2 linked regions of the Paraglaciecola psychrophila 170 genome follow. The protein of the gene in region 2 binds, or shares a complex with, the protein of the main gene of each other region. Links are inferred from orthologs where the notes say so. Each region holds a gene or a part of one and is shown on either strand. Other genes may lie near its edges. The genes, in order: iscU and C427_RS08095.

Region 1 (11,895 bases), 2.1 Mb from region 2 along the record:
AGAGTCAGTGAATTGATAAGGTAAATTTGGGTAAGCGGCTTGGATGTCTTTAACAGAACGACCTAAAAAACGTTTCACTGACACAATAGTGTTAGACGGGTCGATGCTTGCCTGTTGCTTGGCTTCTTGTCCGATCACTTCTGAGTCGGATAAATACCTGACTACAGAAGGTAATAAATGTCTACCTTGGGCATCTGGCAACGTCAGTGCTTCGCCACTTCGTACAGATGCCACTAATGAGTTGGTGGTACCTAAATCGATACCAACCGCTAATTTTCGTTGATGAGGAACGGTACTTTGCCCGGGTTCAGATATTTGCAAAAATGCCATGGTCTAATTCGTTTCTTTTAGGTTGCAATGAATAAAGTTAAAAATCACTTAACACGTCTTCTTTTAGCGCAATTTCTGACAACATTTTATATGAAAATTTAAGCTGACGAATAATATTGGCTGCGTTTTCTTCGGCCATTGTGTCATCACTTGCAAGCAAGTCTCTTAACTTAGTTAAATCACTGTTAATCGTTTGATTAATTTCATCTTCCAATGACTCTAATGCAACCAAGGGGTCTGTTCGCTCAGTTAATTCTGCTAACTCTTCACGCCATTCCATTTGTTGCATCAAAAAAGCAGTATCTTTGATGGTTTGTTGCTCGTGCTTTAAATCGATACCACGCAAACTTAATAAGTATTCTGCTCTGGATAAAGGAGATTTAAGTACGGAGTATGCGTCATTTACTTGAGCATTTTTTTGAATAGCCACCAACTTGTCTTGCTCGCTACCGCTAGCAAACTTATCAGGGTGAGTTAAGCGTTGTAGTTGCTGATACGTTTTTGGCAGCAGCAACAAGTCCACATCGAATGATATAGGGATATTAAACAGTTCAAAATAATTCATGTGGTTAATAACAGGTCTGTGATGTTTTAAATGGGTCGTAGCTTAGCAAAAATAACATTAAACGTTAAAGCTTTCGCCACAACCACATTCGCCACTTGCATTCGGATTGGTGAATTGAAAACCTTCGTTCAAGCCTTCTTTAGCAAAATCTAGATGAGTACCATCTAGATATGCCAAACTTTTACCATCAATAATAATCTTCACGCCGTTGTCCTCGAATAAACTATCGTCAGGATTAACCCCATCAACAAACTCGAGCACATAAGCTAAACCAGAACAGCCAGTGGTTTTAACACCCAGACGCAGCCCTAAACCTGATCCCCTATTTTCGAGAAAAGTTTTAGCACGCAATGCTGCGGTGTCGGATACGGTAATGGCCACTAGCTACTCCTATTAATTTAACTTAGTTTTAACTTAGACTTGACGACTTTTATAATCTGCTACTGCAGCTTTTATGGCATCTTCAGCCAAAATTGAGCAGTGGATCTTAACAGGTGGTAAAGCTAACTCTTCAGCTATATCCATGTTACTGATAGTAGAAGCTTCGTCTATAGACTTACCTTTTACCCATTCAGTGACTAAAGAGCTGGATGCGATAGCCGATCCACAACCATAAGTTTTAAATTTTGCATCTTCAATAATGCCGTTTTTATCAATCTTAAGTTGTAACTTCATCACATCACCACAAGCAGGTGCACCGACCATACCCGTTGCAATTGAGGGATCATTTTTGTCAAAACCACCAACGTTACGTGGATTTTCGTAGTGATCGATTACTTTTTCGCTATAAGCCATGATATTTTACCTTTTGGTTATGTTCTGAACATTTTTAGTTCAGAACCTAAATATTAATTGCTAATTTTCGACAGAGTCACTCAGTGGTTTACTCTGCTATTGGTAAATCCTTAGTGGTGAGCCCACTCTACTTTACTTATATCGATACCTTCTTTGTACATATCCCAAAGTGGCGACATATCACGTAATTTGTCTATCGCATTACGTATTACACCAATCACGTAATCAATTTCAGCCTCGGTAGTAAATCGACCAGTAGTAAAGCGAATAGAGCTGTGAGCTAGTTCATCGCTTAAACCCAAGGCACGAAGCACGTATGAAGGCTCCAAGCTAGCAGATGTACAAGCTGAACCAGAAGACACGGCCATATCTTTTAGGGCCATAATTAATGATTCGCCTTCAACATAAGCAAAACTAACGTTCAAGTTACCTGCGATACGGCTTTCCATATCGCCATTTAAATACACGGCTTCCATATCTTTGATGCCGTTCCACAGTTTGTTACGTAACATCATCAACCGCTCATTTTCAGCAGCCATATCTTGTTTGGCAATACGGAAAGATTCGCCCATACCGACTATTTGATGAGTTGCCATAGTACCAGAACGCATGCCACGTTCATGGCCCCCTCCGTGCATCTGCGCTTCTAGGCGGATACGTGGCTTACGACGGACAAACAAAGCGCCGATGCCTTTTGGGCCATATGTTTTATGGGCACAAAACGACATTAAATCTACTTTCATTGTTTGTAAATCGATGGGTACCTTACCGGTGCTTTGTGCCGCATCAACATGAAACAAAATTTTACGTTCACGACATACTTCGCCAATGGCTGCGATGTCTTGAATGACACCGATCTCATTATTCACATGCATGATGCTGACTAAAATAGTATCAGGGCGAATGGCTGCGATTAGCTTATCTAATAGAACTAAACCATTTGGTTCTGGATCCATGTAGGTGACTTCGTAACCCTCACGCTCTAGCTGGCGCATAGTGTCAAGTACGGCTTTATGCTCAGTTTTGAGAGTTATAAGGTGTTTGCCTTTTTTGCCATAAAAATTAGCGGCACCTTTAATGGCGAGATTATTGGACTCGGTCGCACCTGACGTGAATACAATTTCTCTTGGGTCAGCATTGACCAAATCAGCAATTTGGTTACGAGCAATATCTACTGCTTCTTCTGCTACCCAACCAAATTTGTGGGAACGAGATGCCGGATTACCGAATATTCCGTCAGAAGTTAAGCAGTCTGCCATTTTGGCTGCTACACGAGGATCTACTGGTGTAGTTGATGAATAATCCAGATAGATCGGAAGCTTTAATTCGCTCATTTTTTACTCCGCTTAAAGCTGCAAACTGATTGAGATTTCGTTTGCCGCTATTTGATTATGTTGTTTATGTTTGTCTTGTCTTTCGGCCACTTGCTTTACATCATGCTGCTGCATGAGTTCACCTAAGGTAATGCCGTCCAAAAATACACTAATTCTGTTACTCAGGCCTTCCCACAAATTATGGGTTAAACATCTTTCTCCGCCTTGACAGCCGCCTTGGCCTTTACACTTAGTAGCGTCAACTGACTCATTTACCGCTCGGATAACTTCACCAATTGATATTTCATTGGGTGTACGACCCAGTTTATAACCACCACCTGGACCACGTACACTATCAACTAACTTCTCTTTACGTAAACGAGAGAAAAGTTGTTCAAGATAAGATAAAGAAATTTCTTGGCGTTCAGATATATCGGCTAAAGACACAGGTCCGCGTTGCGAGTGTAAGGACACATCCAACATAGCTGTCACTGCGTAACGGCCTTTAGAAGTCAATTTCATACAAATAATCCTATACCAATCTATTACCGAATATTCACATACCTGACTAAATTAGTCAAGTATTTAACCTAGTGTTTTAGTCAAGTATTATATCTTTGGATCAAAAGCATCACTGACCTTCTTAATATCCTCCAAGTGCTCACTATCAGAGAAGTCTTCTAGGTCTAAAGTGGGTATTGATTTTCCACAGACATCACCACCCATTTTATTGATTGCTTGACACATTTCTTCGACCTTTTTATCTACCAGATGCACATGATCAACCATTACACTGATAGCATGAGCAATGGGATCAGGGTTATCTGTTGCTACCGCATAAGCATCAAAACCATATTTTTTGGCTATTTTTTCACGCTCCCCGTCAGTCGGCGCCGCAGGTTTATTCTGCTGCGCTACTATACGGCCCGGAATACCAATAATAGTCGCATTTTCTGGTACATCGCGCACCACCACTGAGTTAGACCCTACTTTGGCACCTTTATGAACAGTAATTGGCCCTAGCACTTTGGCTCCAGCACCCACTACTACATTATCTTCTAAGGTTGGGTGTCGCTTTCCTGCAGTCCAACTTGTTCCGCCAAGCGTTACACCATGATACAAGGTCACATCATTGCCAATTTCTGCAGTTTCACCAATGACCACTCCCATGCCATGGTCAATAAAAAAACGTCGTCCTAGCTTGGCCCCAGGATGAATTTCAATACCCGTAAGCCAACGAGAAAATGTTGAAATGGAACGCGCTAACCATTTCCAGTTGGCCTTCCAAATTTTATGACTTAGACGATGAAACCAAATAGCGTGTAATCCCGGGTAATTAGTGAGTACCTCGAAGGTATTACGTGCAGCTGGGTCACGGTGAAATACACTTTGCACATCTTCTTTCATTCTACTAAACATATTTAAGGCCTACTAATCTCGTTCTTTAGCTATTTTATCAACCGATGCCAAGATACCGCGTAAAATATTTAGCTCTTGAGTTTCGGGGCGAGAACGATTGTACAATCGACGTAATTTGGCCATTACCATACCGGGGTGTTTAGCAATGATGAAATTCGTTTTGATAAGGGTTTGTTCCAAATGGCTATAAAAACCTTCTAGATCTTCAGACAATGGGTACTCTGTGTCTTCAGGGTGATTTTCTGGATACTGGCCACGTGATAAATTTAAATAAGCCATCCGCACCTCATAACACAACGTTTGAACTGCCGCAGCTAGGTTCAAAGAACTATAGTCAGGATTGGCGGGGATACACACGTGAAAATGACATTGCTGCAGCTCTTCATTACTTAATCCATTATTTTCACGTCCAAACACCAACGCCACAGGGTACTTGGATACTTCACTTATCATCTTTTCACCGCAGCCTCTTGGCTCTAACATTGGCCAAGATAAAGTGCGAGAACGCGCGCTAGTGCCAATAACTAACCCACAATCAGCAACCGCTTCGGCCAACGTACTCACCGTTTTTGCATTAGCTAGCACGTCACCCGCTCCTGCTGCTAAAGCAATGGACTTACCATCTGGTGCAGTAATAGGATTAACCAACACCAATTGACTCAATCCCATGGTTTTCATTGCCCTAGCTGCAGAGCCAATGTTGCCTGGATGCGAGGTATTAACTAACACTATGCGAATATTTTCTAACATGATGAATGGTATCTTTAATTTAGCTGGTCAATTTTGGGTGCGAATAATAACATATACCTATACCACCTCAAATGACGTTTTAGCATAATGATGAAATGGATTATGTATCATGAATAGCCGCCACAGAAAATATTCTGATTGCTAAATTTAGTTATATTGATATACTGCGCGGCGATTTTTTGTTCAGCTAATTCTATTTATTATTTGCTGAACTATATTTAATGTTCTTTTAAAATTGGTGGTTTACTATGCATCCTATGCTTAATATAGCGATACGCGCTGCGCGTGCTGCGGGCAATATTATTTCTAGCGGGTTTGACAATCAGACCGACTTGCAAACTGAAGCAAAAGGCGACAACGATTACGTTACTCGTATCGATAAAGAAGCCGAACAGGCCATAATTCACAAAATCAAGCTGTCTTATCCAGATCATAGCTTTGTGGGTGAGGAAGGCGGCGTAGTGGAGGGTGACAATGATTTTAAATGGGTTATTGATCCGTTAGATGGCACCACCAATTTTATTAAAGGCATCCCTCATTTTGCGGTATCGATTGCCCTCATGCACAAAGGTCGTTTAGATCAAGCTGTTATATTCGATCCAATTCGCGGTGAACTGTTCACAGCAAGCAGAGGCGCAGGCGCCCAGCTTAATGGCTTTCGTATTCGTGCCAGTAAAGCAAAAGAATTAAGCCAAACGATCCTTGCCACTTCATTTCCTTTTAAAAACAAGGTCAAGTTACCTCAGTATCAAGAGAGCTTTAATAAAATCTTTATGCAAGCTGGCGACATCCGTCGTAGTGGTTCTGCAGCATTGGATTTGGCTTATGTGGCATCCGGTCGTTATGATGGTTATTGGGAAAGTGGTCTTAAACCTTGGGACATTGCAGCCGGTGAATTAATGGTGCGTGAATCTGGTGGACTGGTTACAGACTTTTCTGGTGGTAACGATCCAATGCATAAAGGCAGTATCGTTGCTGGCAGCCCTAAAATTGTGCAGATTTTAGTTAAACATTTGAAGTAAAACCTTCATGACTTTTTAAGGCGAGCATCAGCTCGCCTTTTTTGTTTGCCCTCCCCCCTTATACCTTCCTACCATTTGTCTAAACATATAAAAAAGCCAAAGATTAACAACCCTAGAATGTTGCACCACCGAGGGGGAAGAGCGCTAATGCTACACAGAGGAAAAGATAAGCAAATCCCTTTAAACTACTCGAATTAAATAGTTTTGTTGCTTTTCTCTGTGCAGCGAAGCCTCATCTTTCTCTGTGGTGCAAAATATCCTTAATCTTGGTCATTTCAACATTAAAGCCAAATGATTTTGCACCACCGAGAACACAGAGCGCTAACAACACTACACAGAGGAAAAGATAAGTAGATCGCATTAAAACACTCGAATCAAGAAGTTCTTTTTTGCTTTTCTCTGTGCAGCGAAGCCTCATCTTTCTCTGTGGTGCAAAATATCTTTAATCTTGGTCTTTTCGTCATTTAAAGCCAAATGATTTTGCACCACAGAGAACACAGAGCGCTAACAACACTACACAGAGGAAAAGAAAAGTAGATCGCTTTAAAACACTCAAATTAAGTAGTTCTTTTTGCTTTTCTCTGTGCAGCGAAGCCTCATCTTCCTCTGTGATGCAAAATATCATTAATCTTGGTCTTTTCAACATTAAAGCCAAATGATTTTGCACCACCGAGAACACAGAGCGCGAACAACGCTACACAGAGGAAAAGATGAAAAGATCGCTTTAAAACACTCAAATCAAATAGTTCTTATTGCTTTTCTCTGTGCAGCGAAGCCTCATCTTCCTCTGTGGTGCAAAATATCCTTAATCTTGGTCTTTTCAACATTTAAAGCCAAACGATTTTGCACCACAGAGAACACAGAGCGCGAACAACGCTGCACAGAGGAAAAGATAAGTAAATCCCTTTAAACTATTCGAATTAAGTAGTTCTTTTTGCTTTTCATTTAATAGCTTGTTTGCGCCATAATAGATAAACAACAGGCACAATAATTAACGACAATACTAACGCGCTAGCCATGCCTCCTACCATTGGTGCAGCAATTCGACTCATCACTTCTGAGCCCGTGCCTGAGCCATATAAAACCGGTAATAAGCCTATCATTATGGTGGCCACCGTCATCATCACAGGCCTAACCCTCAGACCCGCGCCAAACATGACCGTATCAACCAACTCTTCGAGACTAGGTTGAGTGTGGTTATTTTTATGGGTTTGCATTAACTCACCATAGGACTGGTTGAGATACACCAACATGATCACACCTATTTCTGCTGCCACACCGGCCAATGCAATAAAACCAACACCCGATGCCACTGAAAGATTAAAGCCTTCTAAGTATAGCAACCAAACACCCCCGATTAGGGCCAAAGGCAACGTGCCAATGATAATGGCGACTTCAGGAAGACTGCGAAAGTTTAGATACAGTAAAACAATGATAATCGCCAGTGTTAAGGGTAATACATAGGCCAGTTTCTCTTTAGCCCGCTGCATATATTCATATTGCCCTGCCCAAGTTAAGCTATACCCCGCTGGCAAATCCAACTCTGACGATAACTTTTGGGTAGCATTTTCAACGTAGCTTCCAACATCAATGTCTTTAATATCAATATAGGTCCAGCCATTTATTCGCGCATTCTCACTTTTTATTCCAGGCGGGCCATCTTCTATGTATATTTTTGCTACGTCACCTAAAGCTATGCGTTGACCACTGGGCGTGACAATCGGTAACAATGCGAGTTGTTCTGGTGAATCCCGATAACTTTGTAGGTAACGCAAGTTAATGGGATAACGCTCCAAGCCTTCTACCGATTCGGACACATTCATACCGCCAATAGCAGTCGATATAACTTGTTGAACATCTGAAATATTGAGACCGTAACGAGATGCAAGTTCACGCTTAATATCAACCTTAATATAACGCCCACCTGCGACCCTTTCTGAGTACACCGATGCTGTACCCGGTATCTGTGAAAGAATTTGCTCAATGTCTTTTCCAATGCGTTGAATAACAGCTAAATCACCACCTGCTACTTTTATACCCACGGGTGTCTTAATACCTGTTGCGAGCATATCGATGCGGGTTTTTATTGGCATCACCCACGCATTTGTCAAACCAGGAATTTGAACTAGCTTATCCAGTTCTTCGCGCAGCTTTTCGGTTGTCATACCTGCACGCCATTCGTCTTGTGGCTTAAGCTTAATGAAGGTCTCTATCATTGTCAGAGGCGCAGGATCAGTAGCCGTTTCGGCGCGACCTATTTTACCGAATACATGTTTGACTTCAGGTACGGTGGCAATCAGTTTATCTGTTTGTTGTAAAATCTCACGAGCCTTACCTATTGATAAACCAGCATAAGTAGTCGGCATATACATTAAATCGCCTTCATCCAAAGGAGGAATAAATTCACTTCCAAGTTTATTAATAGGATAAAAGCCCACCACAGCAACCATCAACATAATCACCATAGTACTCTTAGGGTTATTTAGCACTAAACGTAATACAGGAAGGTAAATAGCCACTAATAATCTGTTTAAAGGGTTTTTCTTTTCGCTCACAATTTTACCGCGAATGAAATATCCCATCAGCACAGGCACTAAGGTAATGGCTAAACCTGCTGAGGCAGCCATGGCGTAAGTTTTAGTATAGGCAAGTGGAGCAAACATTCTGCCTTCCTGTGCCTCTAAAATAAACACCGGCAAGAAGCTCACTGTGATGATCAATAAGCTAAAAAATAACGCAGGCCCTACTTCAGAAGCAGACTTTGCCACTATCTGCCAACGGTTGTCATTGGTAAGGGGATTTTTTTCAATGTGTTTATGCATGTTTTCAATCATCACTATTGCGCCATCGGTCATCGCACCAATAGCTATTGCAATGCCCCCTAGTGACATAATATTAGCGTTAACGCCTTGCCAATACATAATGATAAACGACACTAAAATACCTATCGGCAAACTAATAATAGCCACAATAGATGAACGAATATGAAACAAAAACGCCGCGCACACTAAAGCAACAATCAGTAGTTCCTCACCTAGTTTCGACCATAGATTATCCACCGCCCGAGTAATCAAATCTGAACGGTCATACACCGTCACAATTTCAACTCCCTCTGGTAAGCTATCTTTTAAAGTTGCTAATTTTTGCTTCACCCCGGCAATGGTTTGTTGTGCATTTTCACCGAAGCGCATCACCACTACAGCACCTGCCACTTCGCCTTCACCATCAAGCTCTGCAATGCCTCTGCGCATTTGTGGACCAAGGCGAATATCCGCGACGTCTCTGAGTAACAAAGGCGTGCCTTTAATATTCAAACCCAAGGGAATAAGGGCTAAGTCTTGAATCGATTGAATGTACCCAGAAGCACTGACCATATATTCAGCTTCAGCCATTTCAATCACAGAGGCCCCCACTTCCTGATTGCCCTGTTTGATGGCTAGTTGAATAAGACTTAATGGGATGTCATAGGCACGTAATTTGTCTGGGTCGACTATAATTTGATACTGCTTTACCATCCCCCCAATCGAAGCGACTTCAGATACCCCAGACACTGTCTGCAGCTCAAATTTGAGAAACCAATCTTGAATTGAACGTAACTGACTAAGATCATGCTTACCGGTTCGGTCTATTAATGCATACAAATAAATCCAGCCCACACCAGTTGCATCAGGGCCTAGTTGCGGCTTTGCTGCTGCAGGTAGACGTGGCGCGACTTGTGACAGATATTCCATCACTCTGCTGCGCGCCCAATAGAGGTCGGTTTTATCATCAAAGATGATGTACACAAAAGAATCACCAAAAAATGAAAACCCACGCACCGTTTTTGCCCCAGGGACTGACAACATTGCAGTAGTCAGAGGGTAAGTCACCTGATCTTCGATTACTTGGGGAGACTGCCCAGGATAACTGGTCTTAATGATAACTTGCACATCAGACAAATCAGGTAGGGCATCAACAGGTGTATTACGTATCGCAAACAACCCAAAGCCAATAATGATAAACGTAGCCAGCAATACAAAAAACCTATTGCTAATTGACCAATGAATAACGCGTTCAATCATGATTATGCTCCTGAGGAGTTAACGCAAAATCAGTGATCAAGAAGTCACCGTCTCGAATTTCAAAAGTGAAGTGTATTTTGTCACCTTGTTGTAATTCGGTTAGAGACACACTATCGGCAAAAACAAAATCTAACGTTGCCGCACCGCGCCCCCACTTTTCAATAGGCCCACGACTAATATTCGCCACCCGAGTCTGCAGGTTGATTTGGTTAATCACACCTTCAACATCTGCTGAGTCTACGTTGTCAGGGGCGTCGTCATCTTGAATCTTATCTGCTTTTTTATATTGAATATTATCTTCTGGTGCTAAAGACATACGCATAAAATCAGATTGGATACTGCTTTCAGAGTCCAATAAAAACTGCGCTGAAATCACCACTTGCTCACCCACTTCAACGCCATCTAATATTTGCGCAAACTGATTGGTGACTTGTCCCAGACTCACCTCAACAGATTTGTATTGGCCTTTTCCCACAACTAACACCACTCGATTTTGAGTCCCGGTGCGAATAACCGCTTCTTTAGGTACCAATAATTTTTGCTGTGTAGAGTCGTTATGAATGATGACCTGTGCAAACATATTTGGCTTAAGCAACATATCCTCATTGGCAAAACGTAACCTGACACTCAGCGTCCGAGTTTGAGCGTCCAGTGTCGGGTAGACATAATCAACTTGCCCTTGCCATGTTTTTCCCGGCACGAAGCCCAGCGTCATAGTAACCAACTGACCGACCTTAACCTGTGCTGCTTGACGTTCAAATACCTCAGCTTTGACCCACACATCATCCAATGCACCGATAGACATTAAAGTGGTGCCAGGTTTTACGAAAAAACCTTCCCTAATGGCTAGGTTGTCGATCACCCCTGATTGCGGAGCCTTAAACACGATGGTTTGTTGCACTACCTGATTGGTTTTAAGTTGTCGTAAGCTTTCTGCGGGCATTTGTAATGCTAACAAGCGACTTTCTGCCGCTAGCGTTAACTCTTGATTGTTGCGCTTTTTGGCTAGAAGATACTCCTCCTGTGCATTTACAAGTTCAGGTGAATATAAAGCATAAAGAGGCTCGCCTTTACTCACCTGCTCACCCGCGGCTTTGATGTAAAGCTTTTCTATCCAGCCCTCAACACGAGGATGCACATGCAACAGATTATTTTCATTGTATTGCACGTAACCTACGGTTTTAATACTCTCCTGAAGTATCGCTAGCTTAACCGTTGCAGTTCTAACACCTAAATTATTGACTACACTTGGCGAAATTCGCACCACACCAGGATCGTCATCTTTCGTAGAGTCTGCAAAAACAGGCACTAGGTCCATGCCCATAGGTGACTGTCCAGGTTCGTCACGTCGATAATTGGGATCCATAGGTGCTACCCAATATAGAGGGTTAGGCTCTGCAGAGCTGGATGTAGTCATATCCATTTCTGTGGATAAAAATTGTGAGTAAATAGTCGCGGTTAATATGGCGCCGCCAACGCCTCCAACAATTACGGCATATAACGTTTTCATCGATACTCTCCCTGGGGAAATGAATTTGTGTGGCCATCTAAAAAATACCCAAGTTGCATGCGTATTTTGTGCTTTTCAATTTGAATATCGATCAGATCGATTTGCGCAGTGAGCTGAGCAATACGAGCAC
Region 2 (17,826 bases):
GTCTAAGAGTGTTTGTTTTTTTACTCTTTTAACTTTGGTAAGTGATGGCCATTTACTGATAAAGTCACAGAAGATGAAGGTGTCTTTTTCTTTAAACCATTCAAGTGCTTGAGGATAATAATTCTTTAAGGTGGCGGTTATTTTATTGGATAAATCCACGCTATCTTGAACTAAGCTCCGACGGTACTCAACTAACTGTGCAAGTGAGCGCATAGCCGCTGACTCGGGTTCAATGACGGTGAGCTTGTCCATATGCAGTGTAAGTATTTCGACTTGAATGAGTGCATCAGAAGGGTCATCTTTCGCGTTACTTGGCGTAAAAGCTTTACGGTAATTAGCCACGGATGACGGGTTAATGGTAAATAAGGTTAGGTGGCTATATTTTGCTAAGGCATAAATAAGAGGACCTTTTTTTAGTTCGCAAGCCACGGCAATTTGTTGATTTGGGTAGCGCTGTTTAAGGCTCATTGCCCAGTCATGAAACGCTTCAGGTTTACTCTTAATAATACAATAATGGTACTTTTGTGTGTTGATAGGATATTCACATATGTCATGTTTTGTATCTGCCCAATCAATGCCGATTAAAGCAGCGAAATCATTAATATTATATGCTTTCATTTTGCAGCTCCTCCGAGTAATGTTACAGATGGAATGTGCTTAAATCTCGTTTCTCGCAGGTCTTATAGATAGTCGTGGTCGGCAATCCCTGAGTATGCGTTTTGAAATGAGTTGCTCTGTTGGCTCGAACGTCTTGTTAGAAACATTTAATGTTTGCCATTAAATATTCGTAACCAACAGAAGCATGTTCCACCTAATATAATAGTAAGTTACTTTGTTAGATTAAGTGGCTTGGTCGAACTATAAGCCATTCAAGCAAGACAAATAACAGTTGGCTATTGCTCCTTCGTCGCTTATTTTAGCCAACCATTATTTGCCTCTTAATGGGGCGTTATGCGGTTTCACAATGGAGTAACCTGATAGATGGATGATTTTTTAAAGGGTGTTTATATTAGCGAGGTAAAAAAACAGTGTGAGTTTGGTCTTGCTGCAATCAAGTACTTGAACCATGCATTACAACAAACTAATAACCGTGACTTAGAAAAAGAAGAATCTAGTTTCTATCATTCTGAAGTATTTAGACAAATTCATAGTTTTTTAACACATGCTAGTAACGTATCTAGAATTATCTGGCCTCCACAGTTCAGACAAAAAAAGAAAGAAACCGATGAAGAATATGAACAACGCTTACAACAGAACGACAAAGTTGTAAGAGGAAGAGTTTTGAAGGAAGAGTATGATTTAGATGATTCAAATCCTTTAAAACAAAGGACATTACGTGATCACTTAGAGCATTACGATGAACGTCTAGATCATTGGAGAAATAATAATACAAATAGAGTTATTGTAAGCGATATAATTGGGCCTGCTAATACAATCGTTGGCCCTGCTGAATCAGGATTAATGCGTTGGTTTGATCCAACCCGAAATGTTTTTAAATTTCGAGGTGAGGAGTTTGATCTTCAAACTATTGCAACGTCTATCGATGCAATTCTTTCAACTTCTCGTACACTAGAAAATGAGTTGAGAGAAAGGCGCTTTAACACCGCATAACAAGTCGTTTAAAAGGACAAAAAACAGTTGGCTTTTGCTCCTTCGTCGCTAATTTTAGCCAACTATTTTATTGCCTCTTAACGAGGCGTTAGTAGCCCTTTCCGTTATTAATGTTGGCTACTGGTAATTGGGTACGCAAACTGGTAAGTTTTTAGCTCGGCAGTGTGGGGCAATTAGTCACACCATTAAAAGGAAGTTGGTCATCACATTTACATCACACATATCAACTTCACTACCGCTGGTAAATTTAATATTTAACTTCAGCAGGTTGTGGAGTTGCGTGTCAGTTATAAAAATTAATCAAGTGCTTGCGTGTACCGTGGGCACTAACAAGTTAAATCAACGGAAAATCCCTCGCAGGCCAAACAACGGCCAAAGCGCTCGGGCTTTCCGCTGTTTAAAGCGTTATATTTATTAAGGAGGCTACGTGGATAAGGATACATTAGAGCTAGAAAAACTATCTTCAGAGATAAAGAAACTAAAAGCTGAAATCGAATATATAAAATTACCTTTTTTGAAAAAACCTCAGTTTTGGACAGTTGTTCCTTCCATTATTGTTATTGCATTAAGTTATTTTGGCGCACAAATAACAGAGCAACACAAAGAAATAACTAGGCTCCAAAGTGAACAAGTAAGATTGGAAGCTAAACAGAGTGAATGGAAATTATTCTTTTATAGAAATTCTTTTAACCAAATTGAAAAAGAACTTCAGTTAGGATACTTGCCGGGTTATATCAATGGAATAATCAACTCGACAGAAGGAAGTGAAACCGTAGACCGTATAATAAATAACCCGACCAAAAAATCTATTGGAAAATTTGCTTATGGAGTTGCTATGCAGGTTAGTGAGCAAGCGATAAGCAAGAGGAAAGAATTGGTCGAAGAACGAATAAAATAAATATAACAAGAACATTAAACGGAAAAAATACAGTTGGCTGTTTTCACTCCGTTCAACATTTTAGCCAACTATATTTTTCCGCTTATGTAAGCGTTATATTTCATGGGTACTATGAAGTCCTTTATCATCGAAATGTATTGTCGATTATCTGTTCCAATGTGGGCTGGTTTGTTTTTATATCTAGGCTGGAAAGTTCTAATATCATTCGGCCACATTCTAGGCTTGGATACGGCTGATTTAGATAAACAACAAGATGCAGGTGTAGCTATCTTTGCCTATATTTTCTTGTTCACGCTATTAATTATCGGTGCTTTTGCTGGCTGTTTACTTTGTTGTATTTCACTTTCTAAGATTTTTCGATTACCTGAAAATGATTTTAGGCGCATCTTACTTAGTATGTTGAAAATAGACCGTAAGGAAAGGCTTCTTCAGCGTTATTATTTTTGGTGCTTTAAAATGGCGTATGGAAATGAAATATAACAAAAACATCATGGTGGGAATTTTACTCGCTGAAAAAGCGCTCCTAAAATCCCCATATGTTAAGCGTTAGGCATATGAATACGATACTGAGCGAATCATCAGATAATTTTTATTTTCACAATGTTTCATTTGGCTACAATAAAAATGAAGATTGCGATGAATTGAATATTTTTCTTGTCGAAGGTGAATATGCCGATCACGATACTGCAAAGAGATTAGCCAAAATCACTTTCCTTGCCCCTATAATGTGGCAACAAATGGAAGAGTCACATTCATCATTTGATGAGTATGAAATACGCGATGACGGAGGTTTAATACAAATTATCGAAAGGTCTCGCTATTTCGATTTTGTAAATACAACTTATCCTTGGTATAAAGATATTCGCGGTAAAGCTCAACATATTCGTGTTTGGAGTCAAAATATAGTATCGGAGGTTATTGCCAAAGACATCCCAGCAGTGGTGTGGCAATATGCCTAACAAGCAAATCAACAAGGACTAAAAACAGCGGGCTGTTCGCTCCGCTCAATTTTAGCCCACTATTTTTAGCCTGTTATTTGGGCGTTAGCATGCCAAAGCCTATTCTCAGTTGGTTATCTAAAAGTGGAGTGCATGGCGGTTAGCTTTTTAGCTCATCACGGTCGGTAATATCAGTTCACGTAACCAGTAAGTTCTGGCAATATAAATCATCGAACACTGACAAAGTTAAGGCAAGGGATAATGCAGCATTTACATTTACACAAGGCAGTCACAGTTTGTTAGTTCATCAATCAATTCAAACAGCAGCACGCAATGCGGCAGCTAACAAAAACATCAACCAGAAAATTACTCGCTGGGCTACGCCCAATCGCTTCGTATTTTCTGGTTATATTAAGCGTTAGCACTCTAGGAATATTCCAATGCAGAATCATTCATCAATAAGTAAGTTTTTGAACAGCACATTCGGAATAGCATTATTCAGCGCGATTTTCCTTACTTTAGTCCCGTGGGTATATAAGACTTACCTTTTGTCCTACCAAGAGAGCCGAACAAATACTCAAAATACGATGGAATTATTATCTGAAATAGATCATCGATTGTATTATGTTGCAAAAATTAAAGAAAATTTTCCTCAATATCAAAGAAATGACCTTATTCTTGCATTTCACGGAGAAAATGAAGGGCTCATTCGAAAATATTATAATTTTAAGTCGACTTCCCCTAAACTAGCTAGTCAATCACTTTTAGGGTTAACAATAAGGTTCGCGCGATTAAATCAGTGCATTGATTCACTTGTGTTTACCGAGCTAAGAACTGAAATTGATCGGTTCAAAGATAGTTTTTTAGCTCAAATGGGAAATTTCAAAGGTCGAGATATCCCTCCAAAAGTTGTAGGGGACGCTGAATTAAGCTTACAAAAAATTATATCGGTATGGTCAAAGTTACAAAACGAGTGCTAACAAGCAAATTAACAGGACTTAAAACTGTTTGCTGATTTTCGTTCCTCAAACATTTTAGCCAACTATAATTTTCCGCTTAATGCGGCTTTAAAACCATATGACTCCAACGACCGCTGATCGCTCAAACCGGACTAAACCACAATAAATAGCTACGGCCGCTTTCTTGGGCAAAGCACCCGTTCGGCTAAGTCAGATCCAACTACTACAGTTTGCTCAAACTAACCTGTCAGCTTATAAGCCAGGGCTGAGTTTCAAATATTAATTCGTCGAATTTTTATAGAGTTTACGCTTTGATTTTTCCTAGTTATAAACATACGTGATTTGGGAGAAATCTAAGTATAGAAAATCGCGGGTTTTAAGGGGGGGACAGTTTGAAGCTTTAATACGCTCGCGCAACATCTGTTGGTCTTCTTGAGAGTAATGAATAATCCATGCATTATTTTAAAACTCGTTCATAATTTTTAAATTTTCTATATTTCAAGTTTTTGTAATTTAGGGATAATCAAAAACTAGTAATATTATCTATATTTTATTTTCGAAAAGACAGCTACTCTCAATTTGTTACATATATTAAAAAGGTAATAAATGATGAACATCAATTTATTTGAAGATATTGGGGGACAAGCCGCTGTTGACGCTGCTGTTGATATCTTTTATCGAATAGTATTGAGTGATGAGAGCATCGCTTCATTTTTCGATAATACTGTTGATATCGATCATGACGCTCAATTTGTTCATCAGAAAAGTCACCTGACCAGGTAATTTGATGGGCATCATCATTACATAATTAAAGAAATACGAGCGGCCCATGCAACATTAACAGCATAAGGCTTAAATGAAGTTGCCTTGCTGCTATCTATGATGCTTTCTATTTTTCAACAAAAGCTCTTTCAACCACGTAGTCTCCTTGCACACCCTTTTTAGGACTCTCTTTAAAGCCTATTTCATCAATAATGGCGCACGTCTCTTTCAACATGGATGGGCTACCACACAACATGACGCGATCAAATTCTGGGTCAAGCTCGGGTATGCCAATATCGTGATATAACTTTCCTGTTTTCATTAAATCAGTAATTCGACCCTGATTTTTATATGGTTCTCGAGTGACACTCGGATAGTAAATAAGCTGATCAGTAATCATTTCACCTAGATACTCGTGCTTTGGAAGATCTTCGGTGATTATTTTGTTGTACGACAATTCATCGATAAACCTAACACCATGAAACAAAACAACCTTTTCAAATCGTTCATAGGTTTCAGGGTCTTTGATAATACTTAAAAAAGGAGCCAGTCCTGTTCCAGTACCGATCAATAGCAAATTTCTACCATCGCGAAGATCGTCGATAACCAGTGTTCCGGTTGGTTTACTACCGATAATGACTTCATCACCAATCGCTAAGTGTTGCAACTTAGATGTGAAGGCACCGCCTTCCACTTTAATGCTAAAAAACTCTAAATAATCCTCATGGTTTGCACTAACGATACTATAAGCGCGCAAGATTGGTCTCTTCTCCTCTTGCTCTAAGCCAATGATGATATATTCCCCGTTTCTAAAGCGAAGACTTTGACTACGCGTCGTTTTAAAGGAAAAAAGCGTATCGTTCCAGTGGACGACATCGATGACTTTTTCGGGGTTAAATTTTCTTTGCATAACTTATCCTGTAGTCTGATTATTTTATTTCTTTACCTGCAGCTTGTAGGTCTGCATGGTAGCTAGAACGAACCAATGGGCCTGATGCAGCATGGGTAAAGCCTAGTTCTTTTGCTGTAACACCCAGTTGCTCAAATTCGGCTGGTGTAACATAACGTTTCACTGCCAGATGATGCTTACTGGGTTGCAAGTATTGCCCTAACGTAAGCATTTCTACATTATGCTCACGCAAGTCTTGTAATACGTCGGTAATCTCTTGAATCGTCTCACCAAGACCAAGCATCAGGCCTGATTTTGTGGCTACTTGTGGATGCATGACTTTAAAGCGTCGTAACAACTCCAGTGAATTTTTATAATTAGCCCCAGGACGAACTTCACGGTACATATGTGGAGCAGTTTCAAGGTTATGATTAAATACGTCTGGTGGTGCTGTACTTAATATATCGAGTGCTTTGTCCATACGGCCTTTAAAGTCAGGAACCAAAATTTCTATTTTTATGTTGGGTACCTCCTTACGTATCGCATTAATGCAGTCTACAAAGTGTTGAGCACCACCATCACGAAGGTCATCCCTGTCGACTGATGTAATGACCACATACTTTAATTTCATATCCCGTATTGTGGCTGCTAATTTTTGCGGCTCCTCAGCACTGACTGGTAAAGGTCTGCCATGTGCTACATCACAGAACGGGCAGCGGCGCGTACAAATAGCTCCTAAGATCATAAATGTAGCGGTTCCGTGATTAAAACATTCGTGCAAATTAGGACATGAAGCTTCTTCGCAAACTGAGCTTAGATTATGCTTACGCATAGCTTGTTTAATTTGATCTACTTTCGCTGTATTACTTGGCAGTTTTATTTTTAACCAGCTAGGCTTTTTTAATGTGGTTTCTTTCTCACTAGTGACTATTTTTACTGGAATAAAAGCCAACTTGTCAGCATTTCGCAGCTTTTCTCCAGCCACATATTTTGATTGTTTTATGTTGTTCATAATATTTGTAAGCCCTACTAATACTCTACGTATTACTAATGAATTTTAGCCGATTTGACATGTCTTGAGGCCAAAAAATGACTGGTTAGTATTTTACATTGGTAAAGTGTGATGATCTTAATTAGGGTGTAGGTAACATCGTTTTTAAGTTGTCAATGGCATGGACGGGGGCGCTAGGTCCTGTCATCAGTGGCGCGATGGCAGATAGCACTAACTTGTGTTTAGCTAACATGTTTTTCCCAACAAACGCTTGAGCGGTGACAACTAGGCTGAAATGCCCATTTCCCACATTATTAACTGTGACCTGTGCGTCAGTAATTTCATTTATAATCATATCTTGAATTGTCTGATTGATGCTCATGTGATTATTCCTAATTGGATGTGTGCGATTTGTCTAATAATTGAAGAATTGTGCGATTGATTTATTTGCACAGGAGCAGGTATAACGTCGTTTGATTTAGCTATCTTCACCACAAGCTATTAAGATTTTTACTGGGATAGTAGTGGATACACTTTGAGGTTGTTCGGGCTAACCTTGCATAAAAATAACAACGGCATTATCGATGTATGGCTCTTCAATTTTGTTGACGATATGCATCTACTACTCCCTATAAGTTGTTGATTAATCATTGTTAATGACAAATTGAAATGTTGTTTAGCTAACATCGCTTTGCGAGATATAATATTTTTTTGACCATTGCGCGCAAACCATTACCTCGCATCGAACTCAAATGACTGAATAAATCAATATCGGTAAAAAATGCTTCGATATTAAAATCAGTTACTTCCTGAGGTGTTTTTTTATTAAATGCACTGAGAACGATACCTGCTAGCCCTTTAACAATTTGGGCTTCGCTGTCGACCGCCATTAAAAGAAGATTATTTTTTGCATCGTATTCGCATACTAGCCATACTTGACTTTGACAGCCGACTATAAGATTTTCGTCAGTTTTAAATGACACGGGTAGGGTAGGAAGTTCCTTACCAAGGTCTATTATATAACGGTAACGATCTTCCCAATCATCAAAGAAGCAAAGAGTCTCTGCGATGTCTTCAGACTTGATTTTAGTGCCAAAGGGGCTGTCTGAAAAGTGGGTGATAGGCAGGTTATTCATCAGAATAACCCCATCTCTAATTGTGCTTCTTCGGTCATCATTTCTCGACTCCATGGCGGATCAAGTACAAGGTCGACCTTCACGTTATCTACATTAGGCACTAGCCCAACTTTATATTTAACATCATCTACCAATACAGGACCCATACCACAAGCAGGAGCCGTTAACGTCATGGAAATCAATACTGTATTGCCCTCAATTTTACAGCCATATATTAAACCTAAATCAACAATGCTAACTGGCATTTCTGGATCGTAAACAGCAGATATCGCTTTCCATACATTACTTTCAATCACCGTTTCATCGCCTGAGTCCTCAAATTCTAAAATGATGGGTTCAAACCCAAGAGCATCGGCATCAGTGCCATCAACCCGAGCCATATTACCGTTAACAAGAACGGTATATGCTCCACCTAATGATTGTGTCAGAGTGACAAAGGTATCTTTTTTAATGGTGATAGGAATGCCGTCTGGCACCAGTAGCGCTGGACAATCTTTATTCACAACTATTATTTGCTTTTGCATAACATTTTTCCAGTATATTGAGTTAAACCATCAGACTGAAAAGCTTTCACCACAACCACATTCTGCTGAGCTATTCGGATTAATAAACTTAATCACTTTGTTCAATCCCTCAGTGACGCAGTCAATCTCAGTACCATTTACATAGGGTAAGGCTTCTTGAGTGACGTAGAGTTTTAATTCATCATCATTAATGATGACTAGGTGTTCTTCTGTGCTGGGGTTGTCAATAAAATCCAACACATATTTAAAACCATTGCAGCCACTTTTTTTTACTGAAAAGCACAATCCAACTGCGTGCTTAATTTTTATTTTTTGAGTCAAAAAAGTACGCGCACTATCACTTAAAGACACACGAGGCTTACTTGGTTCAAAAGTCATTACAGTCATAATATTACCCATTTTTAATGTGATTTTTAGTTAAAGGAATGTTCTCACTTTAGTTAAAGCTGCAAATAACATTGCCACTTCTTCTTCGGTGTTATACATAGAAAACGATGCGCGTACCGTGCCTGAAATGCCCAGTTCATTCATTAACGGCATCGTGCAATGATGGCCTGTTCGTACAGCAATACCTTGTTGATTGAGCAAAGTACCTACATCACTTGGATGTGCATCACCCATGAGAAAAGAAAAAATAGCGGTCTTATTTTCTGCAGTGCCGTAAATATGAATATCATCCATACTATTGGCTAACTCTGAGCAATAATTAGTTAATCGCTGTTCGTGTGCTATCGCACCTACTCGGTCAATGCTGTTTACATAATCGATGGCTGCTGCGAGTCCTATTGCACCAGCAATATTCGGCGTGCCGGCTTCAAATTTGTAGGGCAATTCATTCCAAGTTGCCTGCTGAAATGTGACTGTTTTGATCATCTCTCCGCCGGTTTGAAACGGGGGTAGTTGCTCTAATTGAACTTCTTTGCCATACAACACACCGATACCCGTAGGGCCAAATAACTTATGTCCTGAGAAGACGTAAAAATCACAATTCAGGTCCTGGACATCAACAAAGCCATGACCAATGGCTTGTGCGCCATCTATCACTGTTATGGCATTAACTTGCTGTGCAAATTGCACGATTTCTTTAACCTGATTTATCGTACCAAGCGTGTTGGAGACATGTGTCATAGCAACAACTGCGGTATTTTTATTGAGTAACGTCTTATAAATTGAAAAATTCAGCTCGCCTTTTTCATTTATCGGAGCCACCACAAGTTTGGCACCGCTTCGCTTTGCTGCCACTTGCCAAGGCACAATGTTGGCATGGTGTTCCATTGCTGAAATAATAATTTCATCACCTGGCTTTAAAAAGCTTTGCGCTAATCCACTGGCAATTGTATTGATGGCTTCTGTTGTGCCTCTTGTCCACACTATTTCATGAGCATGTTTTGCATTAATAAAACCTTGCACTTTACTACGTGCATTTTCAAACAGCTCAGTAGCATTATCACTCAGAGTGTGAGCACCTCGATGCACATTAGCGTTATTCATATTATAAAATTGGCTGATAGCATCGATGACAATCTGTGGCTTTTGAGTGGTTGCCGCGTTATCCAAATAGATTAAAGGTTTACCTTTAACCTTTTGATCCAGTATGGGGAAATCTTGCCGAACTTTTGCAATATTAAACGTGTTGTCTTGCTCAACTGCATCTATAGAGGACATCGTTACTTTTCTCCTTTGTGGTGTAATGAGGAAAGTAAGCTAGATGAACGCTGTGTAACAAACTCTCGCACACTATTCTGTGGTAGTTGTTCGACTATTTCGGCAATAAAAGCCAGGCTTAATAGACGTTTAGCTTCGACCCTTGGAATCCCCCTAGATTGTAAATAAAATAATGCCTCACTATTGATTTGACCAACTGTGGCACCGTGTGAACATCTCACATCATCAGCATAAATCTCTAGTTCAGGTTTAGTATTGATGGTGGCAGTGCTTGAGAGTAATAAGTTTTTGTTACTGAGCTCGGCCAATGTTTTTTGAGCGTTTGGATGAATATGAATGCGGCCATTGAAGACAGCATTGGCTTGGTCATCGACTAAACCTCGAAATACCTCATTGCTGCTGCAATTTGGCGCAATATGTTGCATACAAATATGGTTATCAATGGTTTGTTGATGGCGACCGTAAAAACTGCCTCGAATATCATTACTCGCATACTCCCCCTGCAAGGACACCGTAAGATCATTACGTTTCAATTTAGATGCAAGGCTAATTTGATGTTGTTGATAAGTGCTATGATGACCTTGTTTTACGCGATGACTGCATATGCTCGTGACACTCTCATCAAGTTGCAGTCGGCTATGGGTAATATGCGCCTTGTCGTTTACAAAACATTCAATCACGGTATTAACCATTGCCGTGTGTTTGAGTGGTGCGTCTTCATGCTCGATTATTGTGGCTTTACTGCCGGTTTCAGCAATAATTAATAATCGCATCATGTTTGTTTTTGGCTGATCACCTTGTGTTAGGTTTACGATGTAAAAGGGCTTGTCGACCTCACAATGCTCTGGAATATGGATAAGTAAACCATCTTCAAGTTGCGCGCTGTTAAGGCTAGAAAAGTAGTCATGGTAATAGTTATGACTGGTATCTAGGTGTTCAATAATGAGTTGCTGCTGAGCGGTATTAGCCTCAGAGAACAAAGTGCTGTAAGGGTTACTATCAAGGTGAGATAGTTCACTCACAAACACGCCATTGACAAAAACTAAACGATACGCATCAAGGTCCTTTATTAAAGACTGCGCAAGTAGTTCATCAATATCGTCGATACTTTTTGAATAGTTTACTTGCATGCTTTGTGCGTCAAGTTGATCATCAGCTAACAATTTTTCAAGCTTCAGATATTTCCAATCTTCGGTTTTTTGGGTCGGTAATTGCAGCGCTCTTAAACGTTCACAAGCTGCATCACGAATACCTCGTAACCACGGATTTTTTTGAGATATTTGCTCGTTGCTAAAGTCAGTCGTTATTTGCTGTAGGTTATTCATGGCTAAACCTTAAGTGGATTTGCTGATTGCTCAGTTCCACTTTCTAACCAACTGTAGCCTTTTTCTTCTAACTCTAACGCCAGCTCACTTCCACCAGATTTAATGATTTTCCCGTCGGCCAATACATGCACAAAATCAGGTTGCACGTAATCTAACAACCTTTGATAATGAGTAATCAAAATAAAGGAACGTTCGGGACTGCGTAACTGATTGATACCATCAGCCACTACTTTAAGTGCATCGATATCTAAACCTGAGTCAGTCTCATCAAGTAAACATAGCTTTGGCTCTAGCATCAGCATCTGCATAATTTCATTACGCTTTTTCTCGCCACCTGAAAAACCTTCATTCACACCACGCTTCAGGAAGTCAGTATCTAAATCGACCAGTCGACATTTCTCACGTGCCAGCTTCATAAACTCAACAGCACTCAAAAGAGGCTTGTTTTGATGAGTATGTAGACATTCAAGGGATGTTTTTAAAAACTCAAGATTGCTGACCCCAGGTATTTCAACTGGGTACTGAAAGGCAAGAAAAATGCCTTCCCGTGCACGATCTTCAGGCACAAGCGATAATAAGTCTTTGCCTTCAAACATGACGGTTCCATCGGTCGCTTCATAGTTATCACGACCTGCTAGTACATTGGATAGCGTGCTTTTGCCGCTCCCATTCGGTCCCATAATGGCGTGGACTTCACCAGGTTTAACCTCAATATTTAATCCTTTGAGGATCTCTTTTCCATCAATCTTGGCTCTTAAATTTGCAACGTTTAGCATCTATTGACCTTATTATCTTTTAATCAAGTTTTTATCAGTGTGGTAATACAACTGATGTCTGTTTCATGAAACTTTGTTGATCCTTCGCAGCGCGTTATCCAACCGCACCCTCTAAGCTGATCTCTAATAGTTTTCCGGCTTCAACAGCAAACTCCATTGGCAACTCTTTGAAAACAGATTTACAAAAACCATTAACAATCATGGATACCGCTTTTTCAGGATCGATACCGCGTTGTTGGCACAGGAATAACTGATCATCACTGACTTTTGATGTTGTCGCTTCATGTTCGACAATCGCAGTTGGATTTTTGCTAACAATGTATGGAAAGGTATTTGCAGCACATTTATCACCAATTAAGAGTGAATCGCATTGGGTGAAATTACGTGCACCTTCTGCTTTTGGTGACATATTGACTAATCCCCGATAGGTATTAGACCCTTTGCCAGCTGAAATGCCTTTTGAGATAATGGTACTGCGAGTATTACGACCCAGATGGATCATCTTGGTCCCAGTATCCGCTTGTTGTGCGTTTCGGGTTAAGGCAACTGAATAAAATTCACCTACACTATTATCACCCATTAATACTACGCTTGGGTACTTCCAGGTGATGGCGGAGCCTGTTTCTACTTGAGTCCATGATATTTTTGCGTCGGTATGGCAGATACCGCGTTTGGTAACAAAGTTATAGATACCCCCTTTACCGTTTTCATCGCCGGGGTACCAGTTTTGAACGGTTGAATATTTAATTTGTGCACCTTTTAATGCAACCAATTCGACGACTGCTCCGTGCAGTTGATTTTCGTCTCGCGATGGCGCGGTACAGCCTTCAAGATAGCTAACATAGCTACCCTCGTCAGCAATAATGAGGGTGCGTTCAAATTGACCCGTGTTCATCTCATTGATCCGGAAGTAGGTCGACAACTCCATCGGACACCTAACCCCTTTAGGTATATAGACAAACGAACCGTCACTAAATACTGCACAGTTTAAAGCGGCATAATAATTATCTCTTACGGGGACCACTGAGCCCAAGTATTTTTTGATTAATTCAGGATGTTCGATTATCGCTTCTGAAAGTGAACAGAAAATTACGCCTGACTCAGCAAGCTTTTCCTTGAAGGTGGTGATAATAGAAACACTATCAAATACTATATCAACGGCAACACCAGCCAGCATTTCTTGTTCATGTAATGGAATACCTAGTTTTTCGTATGTACGCAGAAGTTCTGGGTCGACCTCGGCCAAGCTTTTAGGTGCATCATCCTGACTTTTTGGACTTGAATAGTAGGCAATGGCATCAAAGTCAATTTCAGGGTAATTGACTTGCGCCCATTCGGGACGCTCCATCTCTAGCCATTTTTGGTAGGCTTTTAAACGCCATTTCAGCATGTATTCTGGTTCATTTTTTTTGGCTGATATTTTTCGTATGACATTTTCATTTAACCCAGGATCAAATGTTTGCATTTCAACATCGGTAATAAAACCCGCTTCATAGCTGGAATTAATACGCTCATCAATAACACTGCTTTCGCTCATAATGATTAACTCTCTTTTGTAGATTTGCAAAGTAAATAGTGTGGAGTCACATAGCCACTTTTTGATCTCGAATGTATTGTATGAAACTCAAGCACCATAAAGAATACTAATTTAGTAATGTATGTTAGCCTTTAAACTTCTAACAATCAATACAATACTAAATCAGTATACATCCGGTGCTGTATTGAGTCTTATAATGGTTAGAATTACGATTTATAGTGGTTTGATAATTAGAGTTAAATTCAATCTGGTTATGTTTCATTTTTGCGGCTTTGCCGAACTGGAGCTATCTGGGCTATTCACTACTGAGTGATAATGGGGTAAATAAGTCATACCATTGAGGTATACTATTTTTTATGTTAATGATTGTATTATATATTTTTTTCGAGAGAGTCTTTGATGATAAGAATTAGCCGCATGGCAGATTATGCGCTGTTAGTGGTATTTAAAATGCGTAATCTTGATGAGCTAATTACGCTAAGCGGCTTGTGTGAGTTGACTCACTTGCCTCTACCGACCATACGTAAATTGATGCGTGCACTGACTAAAAGTAATTTAGTCAAATCAGTTAGAGGCCCTCATGGTGGCTATAAACTGAGTCGCCAACCGGATCAAACATCCATCGCAGAAGTGATCGAAGCCATTGACGGACCAATAGCTCTAACAGAGTGTGCTAAGTTGGATGGGGGAGATTGTCAAATTGCAAGTACCTGTGAATTGAAAGATAATTGGAATATCGTTAACCGTCTTATTTCCAATGCTCTTCACAATGTAACACTTGATGCAATGGGGCATATGCCTTTCGATATCAAACAACTGAATTCAGAGTTAATAAAAGTACCTAATCAAAACCAATAACTATTCAAACATTAGAAGCTATAACTCGTTATTCACAGCATTTCGCCAAGTTACTGAATGACTTTTGGCTACCTTGTTTTTAATTTTCCGCCTTTCACTTATCTTCTTCTAAAACCCATGACATGCATAGCCCTCAAGTTTTTTGGGCTTTTTATTCATATACAAAAAGTGTTCATAACCTACCGAAAAAGCAAAAGGGTTGGCATTATAATCGGCGTAATATTGATCCCTACCTAATTTTGCTTCGTTAACGCCAGATGCAAAACCGCTTAAAAAGTCATCTCTGTGATTCATCAACAAATTTGTAAAATCACCGTCACTATCCACCACTTCAAACACACCCTCATGAACGAATTTATCAAGCAGTGTTGTGTTGAACGAGCCGCTATAAATTTCAGTTTCAGGGTCAAAGTTAACCAATGATGTACTGTTGCCACTGGCGGCCTCCATGAGAGATACGAATAATTCACGTACTTTTTTGGATATCAATTTACTAACCTTTTAAATTTATTAGATAATAAACAAAGCGCTTTTATGCTAAGAGTTATTGTACTTTTTAACCCAAGCATAAGTGAAGCACACAAGAGCGAAACTTTATTTCATCAGCATTATTCGTTAGTTCTTAACCCCCTTTTTAAAACCGCAGCGCTGATCAAAGTATTTGATGCATGCTCGAAACAAAACTACTGAGTCAATATGCTTCGACGTTGATATTAATAACGTAAAGCAGGGGAGCACTGTTGTCTTTAACAAAACACAGATAGCGTTTCTGGTTAATGTTGAATGCAACGATAACTCAGATTTTGGGTAGTAATAATTTATGGATGAGTGTGCTGTTCAAGCACTTCATTAATATATTTTTTACAGTATTCTTTGGCTTGGTTAAACTTTTCTTGATTGGCGCGACTCAGTGCGCAACGCAACCAAAAGCCATCGATTAATGCAGCGGTCACCTCCGCTGCGTCGTAGGCCGTTTTAGAATCTAATAATTGTTTGAAGCTGTAGCGTAGATTACTGACAAGACGGCGTTTATTGATCTCTTGTAGGCGGTACAGCTCCGGATCATGCATAGACTGGCCCCAAAAACTTAACCATGTCTTAGTGCTTGCGTCTGCCTGTTGTACGCTTGAGAAATTCAGATCAACAATTTTCATTAGCCGGTCATAAGGGGTATCCGGTGAATCCGATATTTTAAGTTGAGAAAGCAGATATTGAACAGAAGCTTCAATCAACGATTGTTTGCTACCAAAATAGTGGCTAATAATGCCGGACGACATTCCTGCACGTTTAGAGATAAGACTAATTGTTGCCCCTTTTAAACCGACCTCAGCAACAACTTGAATTGTTGCATCAATCAATTGTTGACGACGCAATGACCCCATTCCTACTTTTGGCATTCCTTTCTCTCGTGGTTAGTTTATTAGTAAGGTTCCAGCATTGATAACAATAGCTTGAACGCGATGTGCGTTAAGCACGTCACCAGCCTCATCATAAGGCCCTGAGGTGACAACAAGACCTTCTTTTTCTAATCTTTGATGATGACAAATAAAAATATCAGACGAGGTGACTGCCCATAGGGATAATCTAAATCTTCATCATAGTAACTGACTTCACCCTAATGAGTAAAACCACTTGTTAATGCCATATATCATTACCACTCATTAACAGAATACCACTCACTTTATGTCTCTTAATAAACGAAAAAAATGTTGCAGGTATATGGGGGAAACAACCTAAGGCTCCCAGCTAGTATTATCTTTAAGCTATGTCATATCACTGTTGTGTATGTATTTATTTTATGTTTTTGCCATTGCCATTGACATTTTTTATCAGCAATCATATTGTCGTTTAACTCGACTTGAACGCTCAAAGGACTCCTGTTCTTCGGTTCGCGAACGTTGATATCTTCTTCACGAGTGCGGTGAATAATGTGGTCCCGATTCCAACGAAGGTCAGCTGAAATTAGATGCTGACCTGCATTGTCTCCTCATTGTTAATAGGAGGTGTAAATGCCATTCCCCCTGATTCTGCGTGGCGAATTATCAGGCTCACCTCAGAAATCATGCATCATTTGGCTAGAGACTTTTTTGTTTTGATAGTGCTTATCAGCATAGATAGTACTGAAATCAAGATCATCAAAATGATACTTAACTCAACGTTTTTCACTTTTAAAACCAGGTTTTGCACCTCGTATGCGATATATACCCTGCAGTACCGGCATATCTTTGGTATTGCCATAGACGTTATGTCCTATAAAATAATAACGTCAGGCTCATCGTCGACAAGGCGACTAAAAATGGGAATGATTATATTTTGATGTTAGCACGAACCAAATAAAATACGACTTGGTGCAACAGTCTAGGTAGCTGTAGTAAACAGCAATGCAAAAATCGCTCATAATCTAACAAGTGTGTTTTTGCTTTGTTGTACTTATAAAATAGCCACATGCGGTAATAACCGCATGTGGCTTTCTCACATTTTTTTACATGACAAACTTAACATTCAATGCCGCAGTTCGCGGAGCACCAATCCAACCTGCGTTAGGTGCAATGGTACCAATGTAATCTTTATCAAAGACATTGTTTATAGTGAAGCTAAGTTCCATACTGTCAATGGCTCCACCAAATTCGTATGCCGTTCTACCTACGTACAAATCACTCACTACATAAGCGTCAGTTTCCTGAGTATTGGCTTGGTCTAAGAAGCGCTCACCAACATATTTGGAGCTAAAACCAGCATAAAAATCACCTTTGGTATAATCAAAGCTCACTACGGCCATATCCTGAGCACTTCCGAGTACGGTGTTGCCTAGGAATGCTTCGTCTGTATACGTAGAGTCATTCTTGGTATATGAAACATAGATGCCCAGATTATCTGTAATATTATAGTCTAGCGATGCTTCGATACCATCTGACTCAACACCTCCGTCATTGATGTATCCGCCGGCTGCTGCTTCT

Evidence for each region.
Region 1: the proteins of C427_RS08095 (region 2) and iscU are in contact, whole or in part, in a solved structure (PDB 5XT5), measured with the Bacillus subtilis proteins. The link is inferred for Paraglaciecola psychrophila 170 from one-to-one orthologs.

Annotation. Positions count from the first base shown.
Region 1 is NC_020514.1:3,963,966-3,975,860, forward strand. The notes cover bases 1-2,789. They hold iscU (Fe-S cluster assembly scaffold IscU), read right to left. Parts: upstream 1,691-2,789; coding sequence 1,310-1,690; downstream 1-1,309. Other genes in these bases: hscA (Fe-S protein assembly chaperone HscA), read right to left, coding at 1-330; hscB (co-chaperone HscB), read right to left, coding at 368-895; iscA (iron-sulfur cluster assembly protein IscA), read right to left, coding at 953-1,276; C427_RS17395 (IscS subfamily cysteine desulfurase), read right to left, coding at 1,801-2,789. In the rest of the region: more of C427_RS17395, read right to left, coding at 2,790-3,024; Fe-S cluster assembly transcriptional regulator IscR, read right to left, coding at 3,037-3,525; cysE (serine O-acetyltransferase), read right to left, coding at 3,613-4,422; tRNA (cytosine(32)/uridine(32)-2'-O)-methyltransferase TrmJ, read right to left, coding at 4,435-5,172; suhB (inositol-1-monophosphatase), read left to right, coding at 5,421-6,194; C427_RS17420 (efflux RND transporter permease subunit), read right to left, coding at 7,136-10,255; C427_RS17425 (efflux RND transporter periplasmic adaptor subunit), read right to left, coding at 10,248-11,765; C427_RS17430 (TolC family protein), read right to left, coding at 11,762-11,895. UniProt on the Bacillus subtilis protein: Part of the SUF-like system that mediates the biosynthesis of iron-sulfur (Fe-S) clusters. Acts as a sulfurtransferase and thus transfers sulfur from SufS to SufB.
Region 2 is NC_020514.1:1,865,821-1,883,646, forward strand. The notes cover bases 8,250-11,151. They hold C427_RS08095 (aminotransferase class V-fold PLP-dependent enzyme), read right to left. Parts: upstream 10,374-11,151; coding sequence 9,126-10,373; downstream 8,250-9,125. Other genes in these bases: sufT (putative Fe-S cluster assembly protein SufT), read right to left, coding at 8,250-8,708; C427_RS08090 (HesB/IscA family protein), read right to left, coding at 8,739-9,095; sufD (Fe-S cluster assembly protein SufD), read right to left, coding at 10,376-11,151. Outside these bases: C427_RS08035 (IS110 family RNA-guided transposase), read right to left, coding at 1-618; C427_RS08040 (hypothetical protein), read left to right, coding at 982-1,611; C427_RS08045 (cytochrome c oxidase subunit II), read left to right, coding at 2,039-2,509; C427_RS08050 (hypothetical protein), read left to right, coding at 2,612-2,989; C427_RS08055 (hypothetical protein), read left to right, coding at 3,064-3,468; C427_RS08060 (hypothetical protein), read left to right, coding at 3,888-4,427; C427_RS25850 (globin domain-containing protein), read left to right, coding at 5,013-5,189; C427_RS08065 (ferredoxin--NADP reductase), read right to left, coding at 5,296-6,078; lipA (lipoyl synthase), read right to left, coding at 6,098-7,069; C427_RS08075 (BolA/IbaG family iron-sulfur metabolism protein), read right to left, coding at 7,191-7,430; C427_RS08080 (SufE family protein), read right to left, coding at 7,729-8,184; more of sufT, read right to left, coding at 8,184-8,249; more of sufD, read right to left, coding at 11,152-11,698; Fe-S cluster assembly ATPase SufC, read right to left, coding at 11,701-12,474; Fe-S cluster assembly protein SufB, read right to left, coding at 12,569-14,011; C427_RS08115 (SUF system Fe-S cluster assembly regulator), read left to right, coding at 14,411-14,869; and 3 more genes. UniProt on the Bacillus subtilis protein: Type II cysteine desulfurase that acts as the initial step in the SUF-like Fe-S cluster assembly pathway.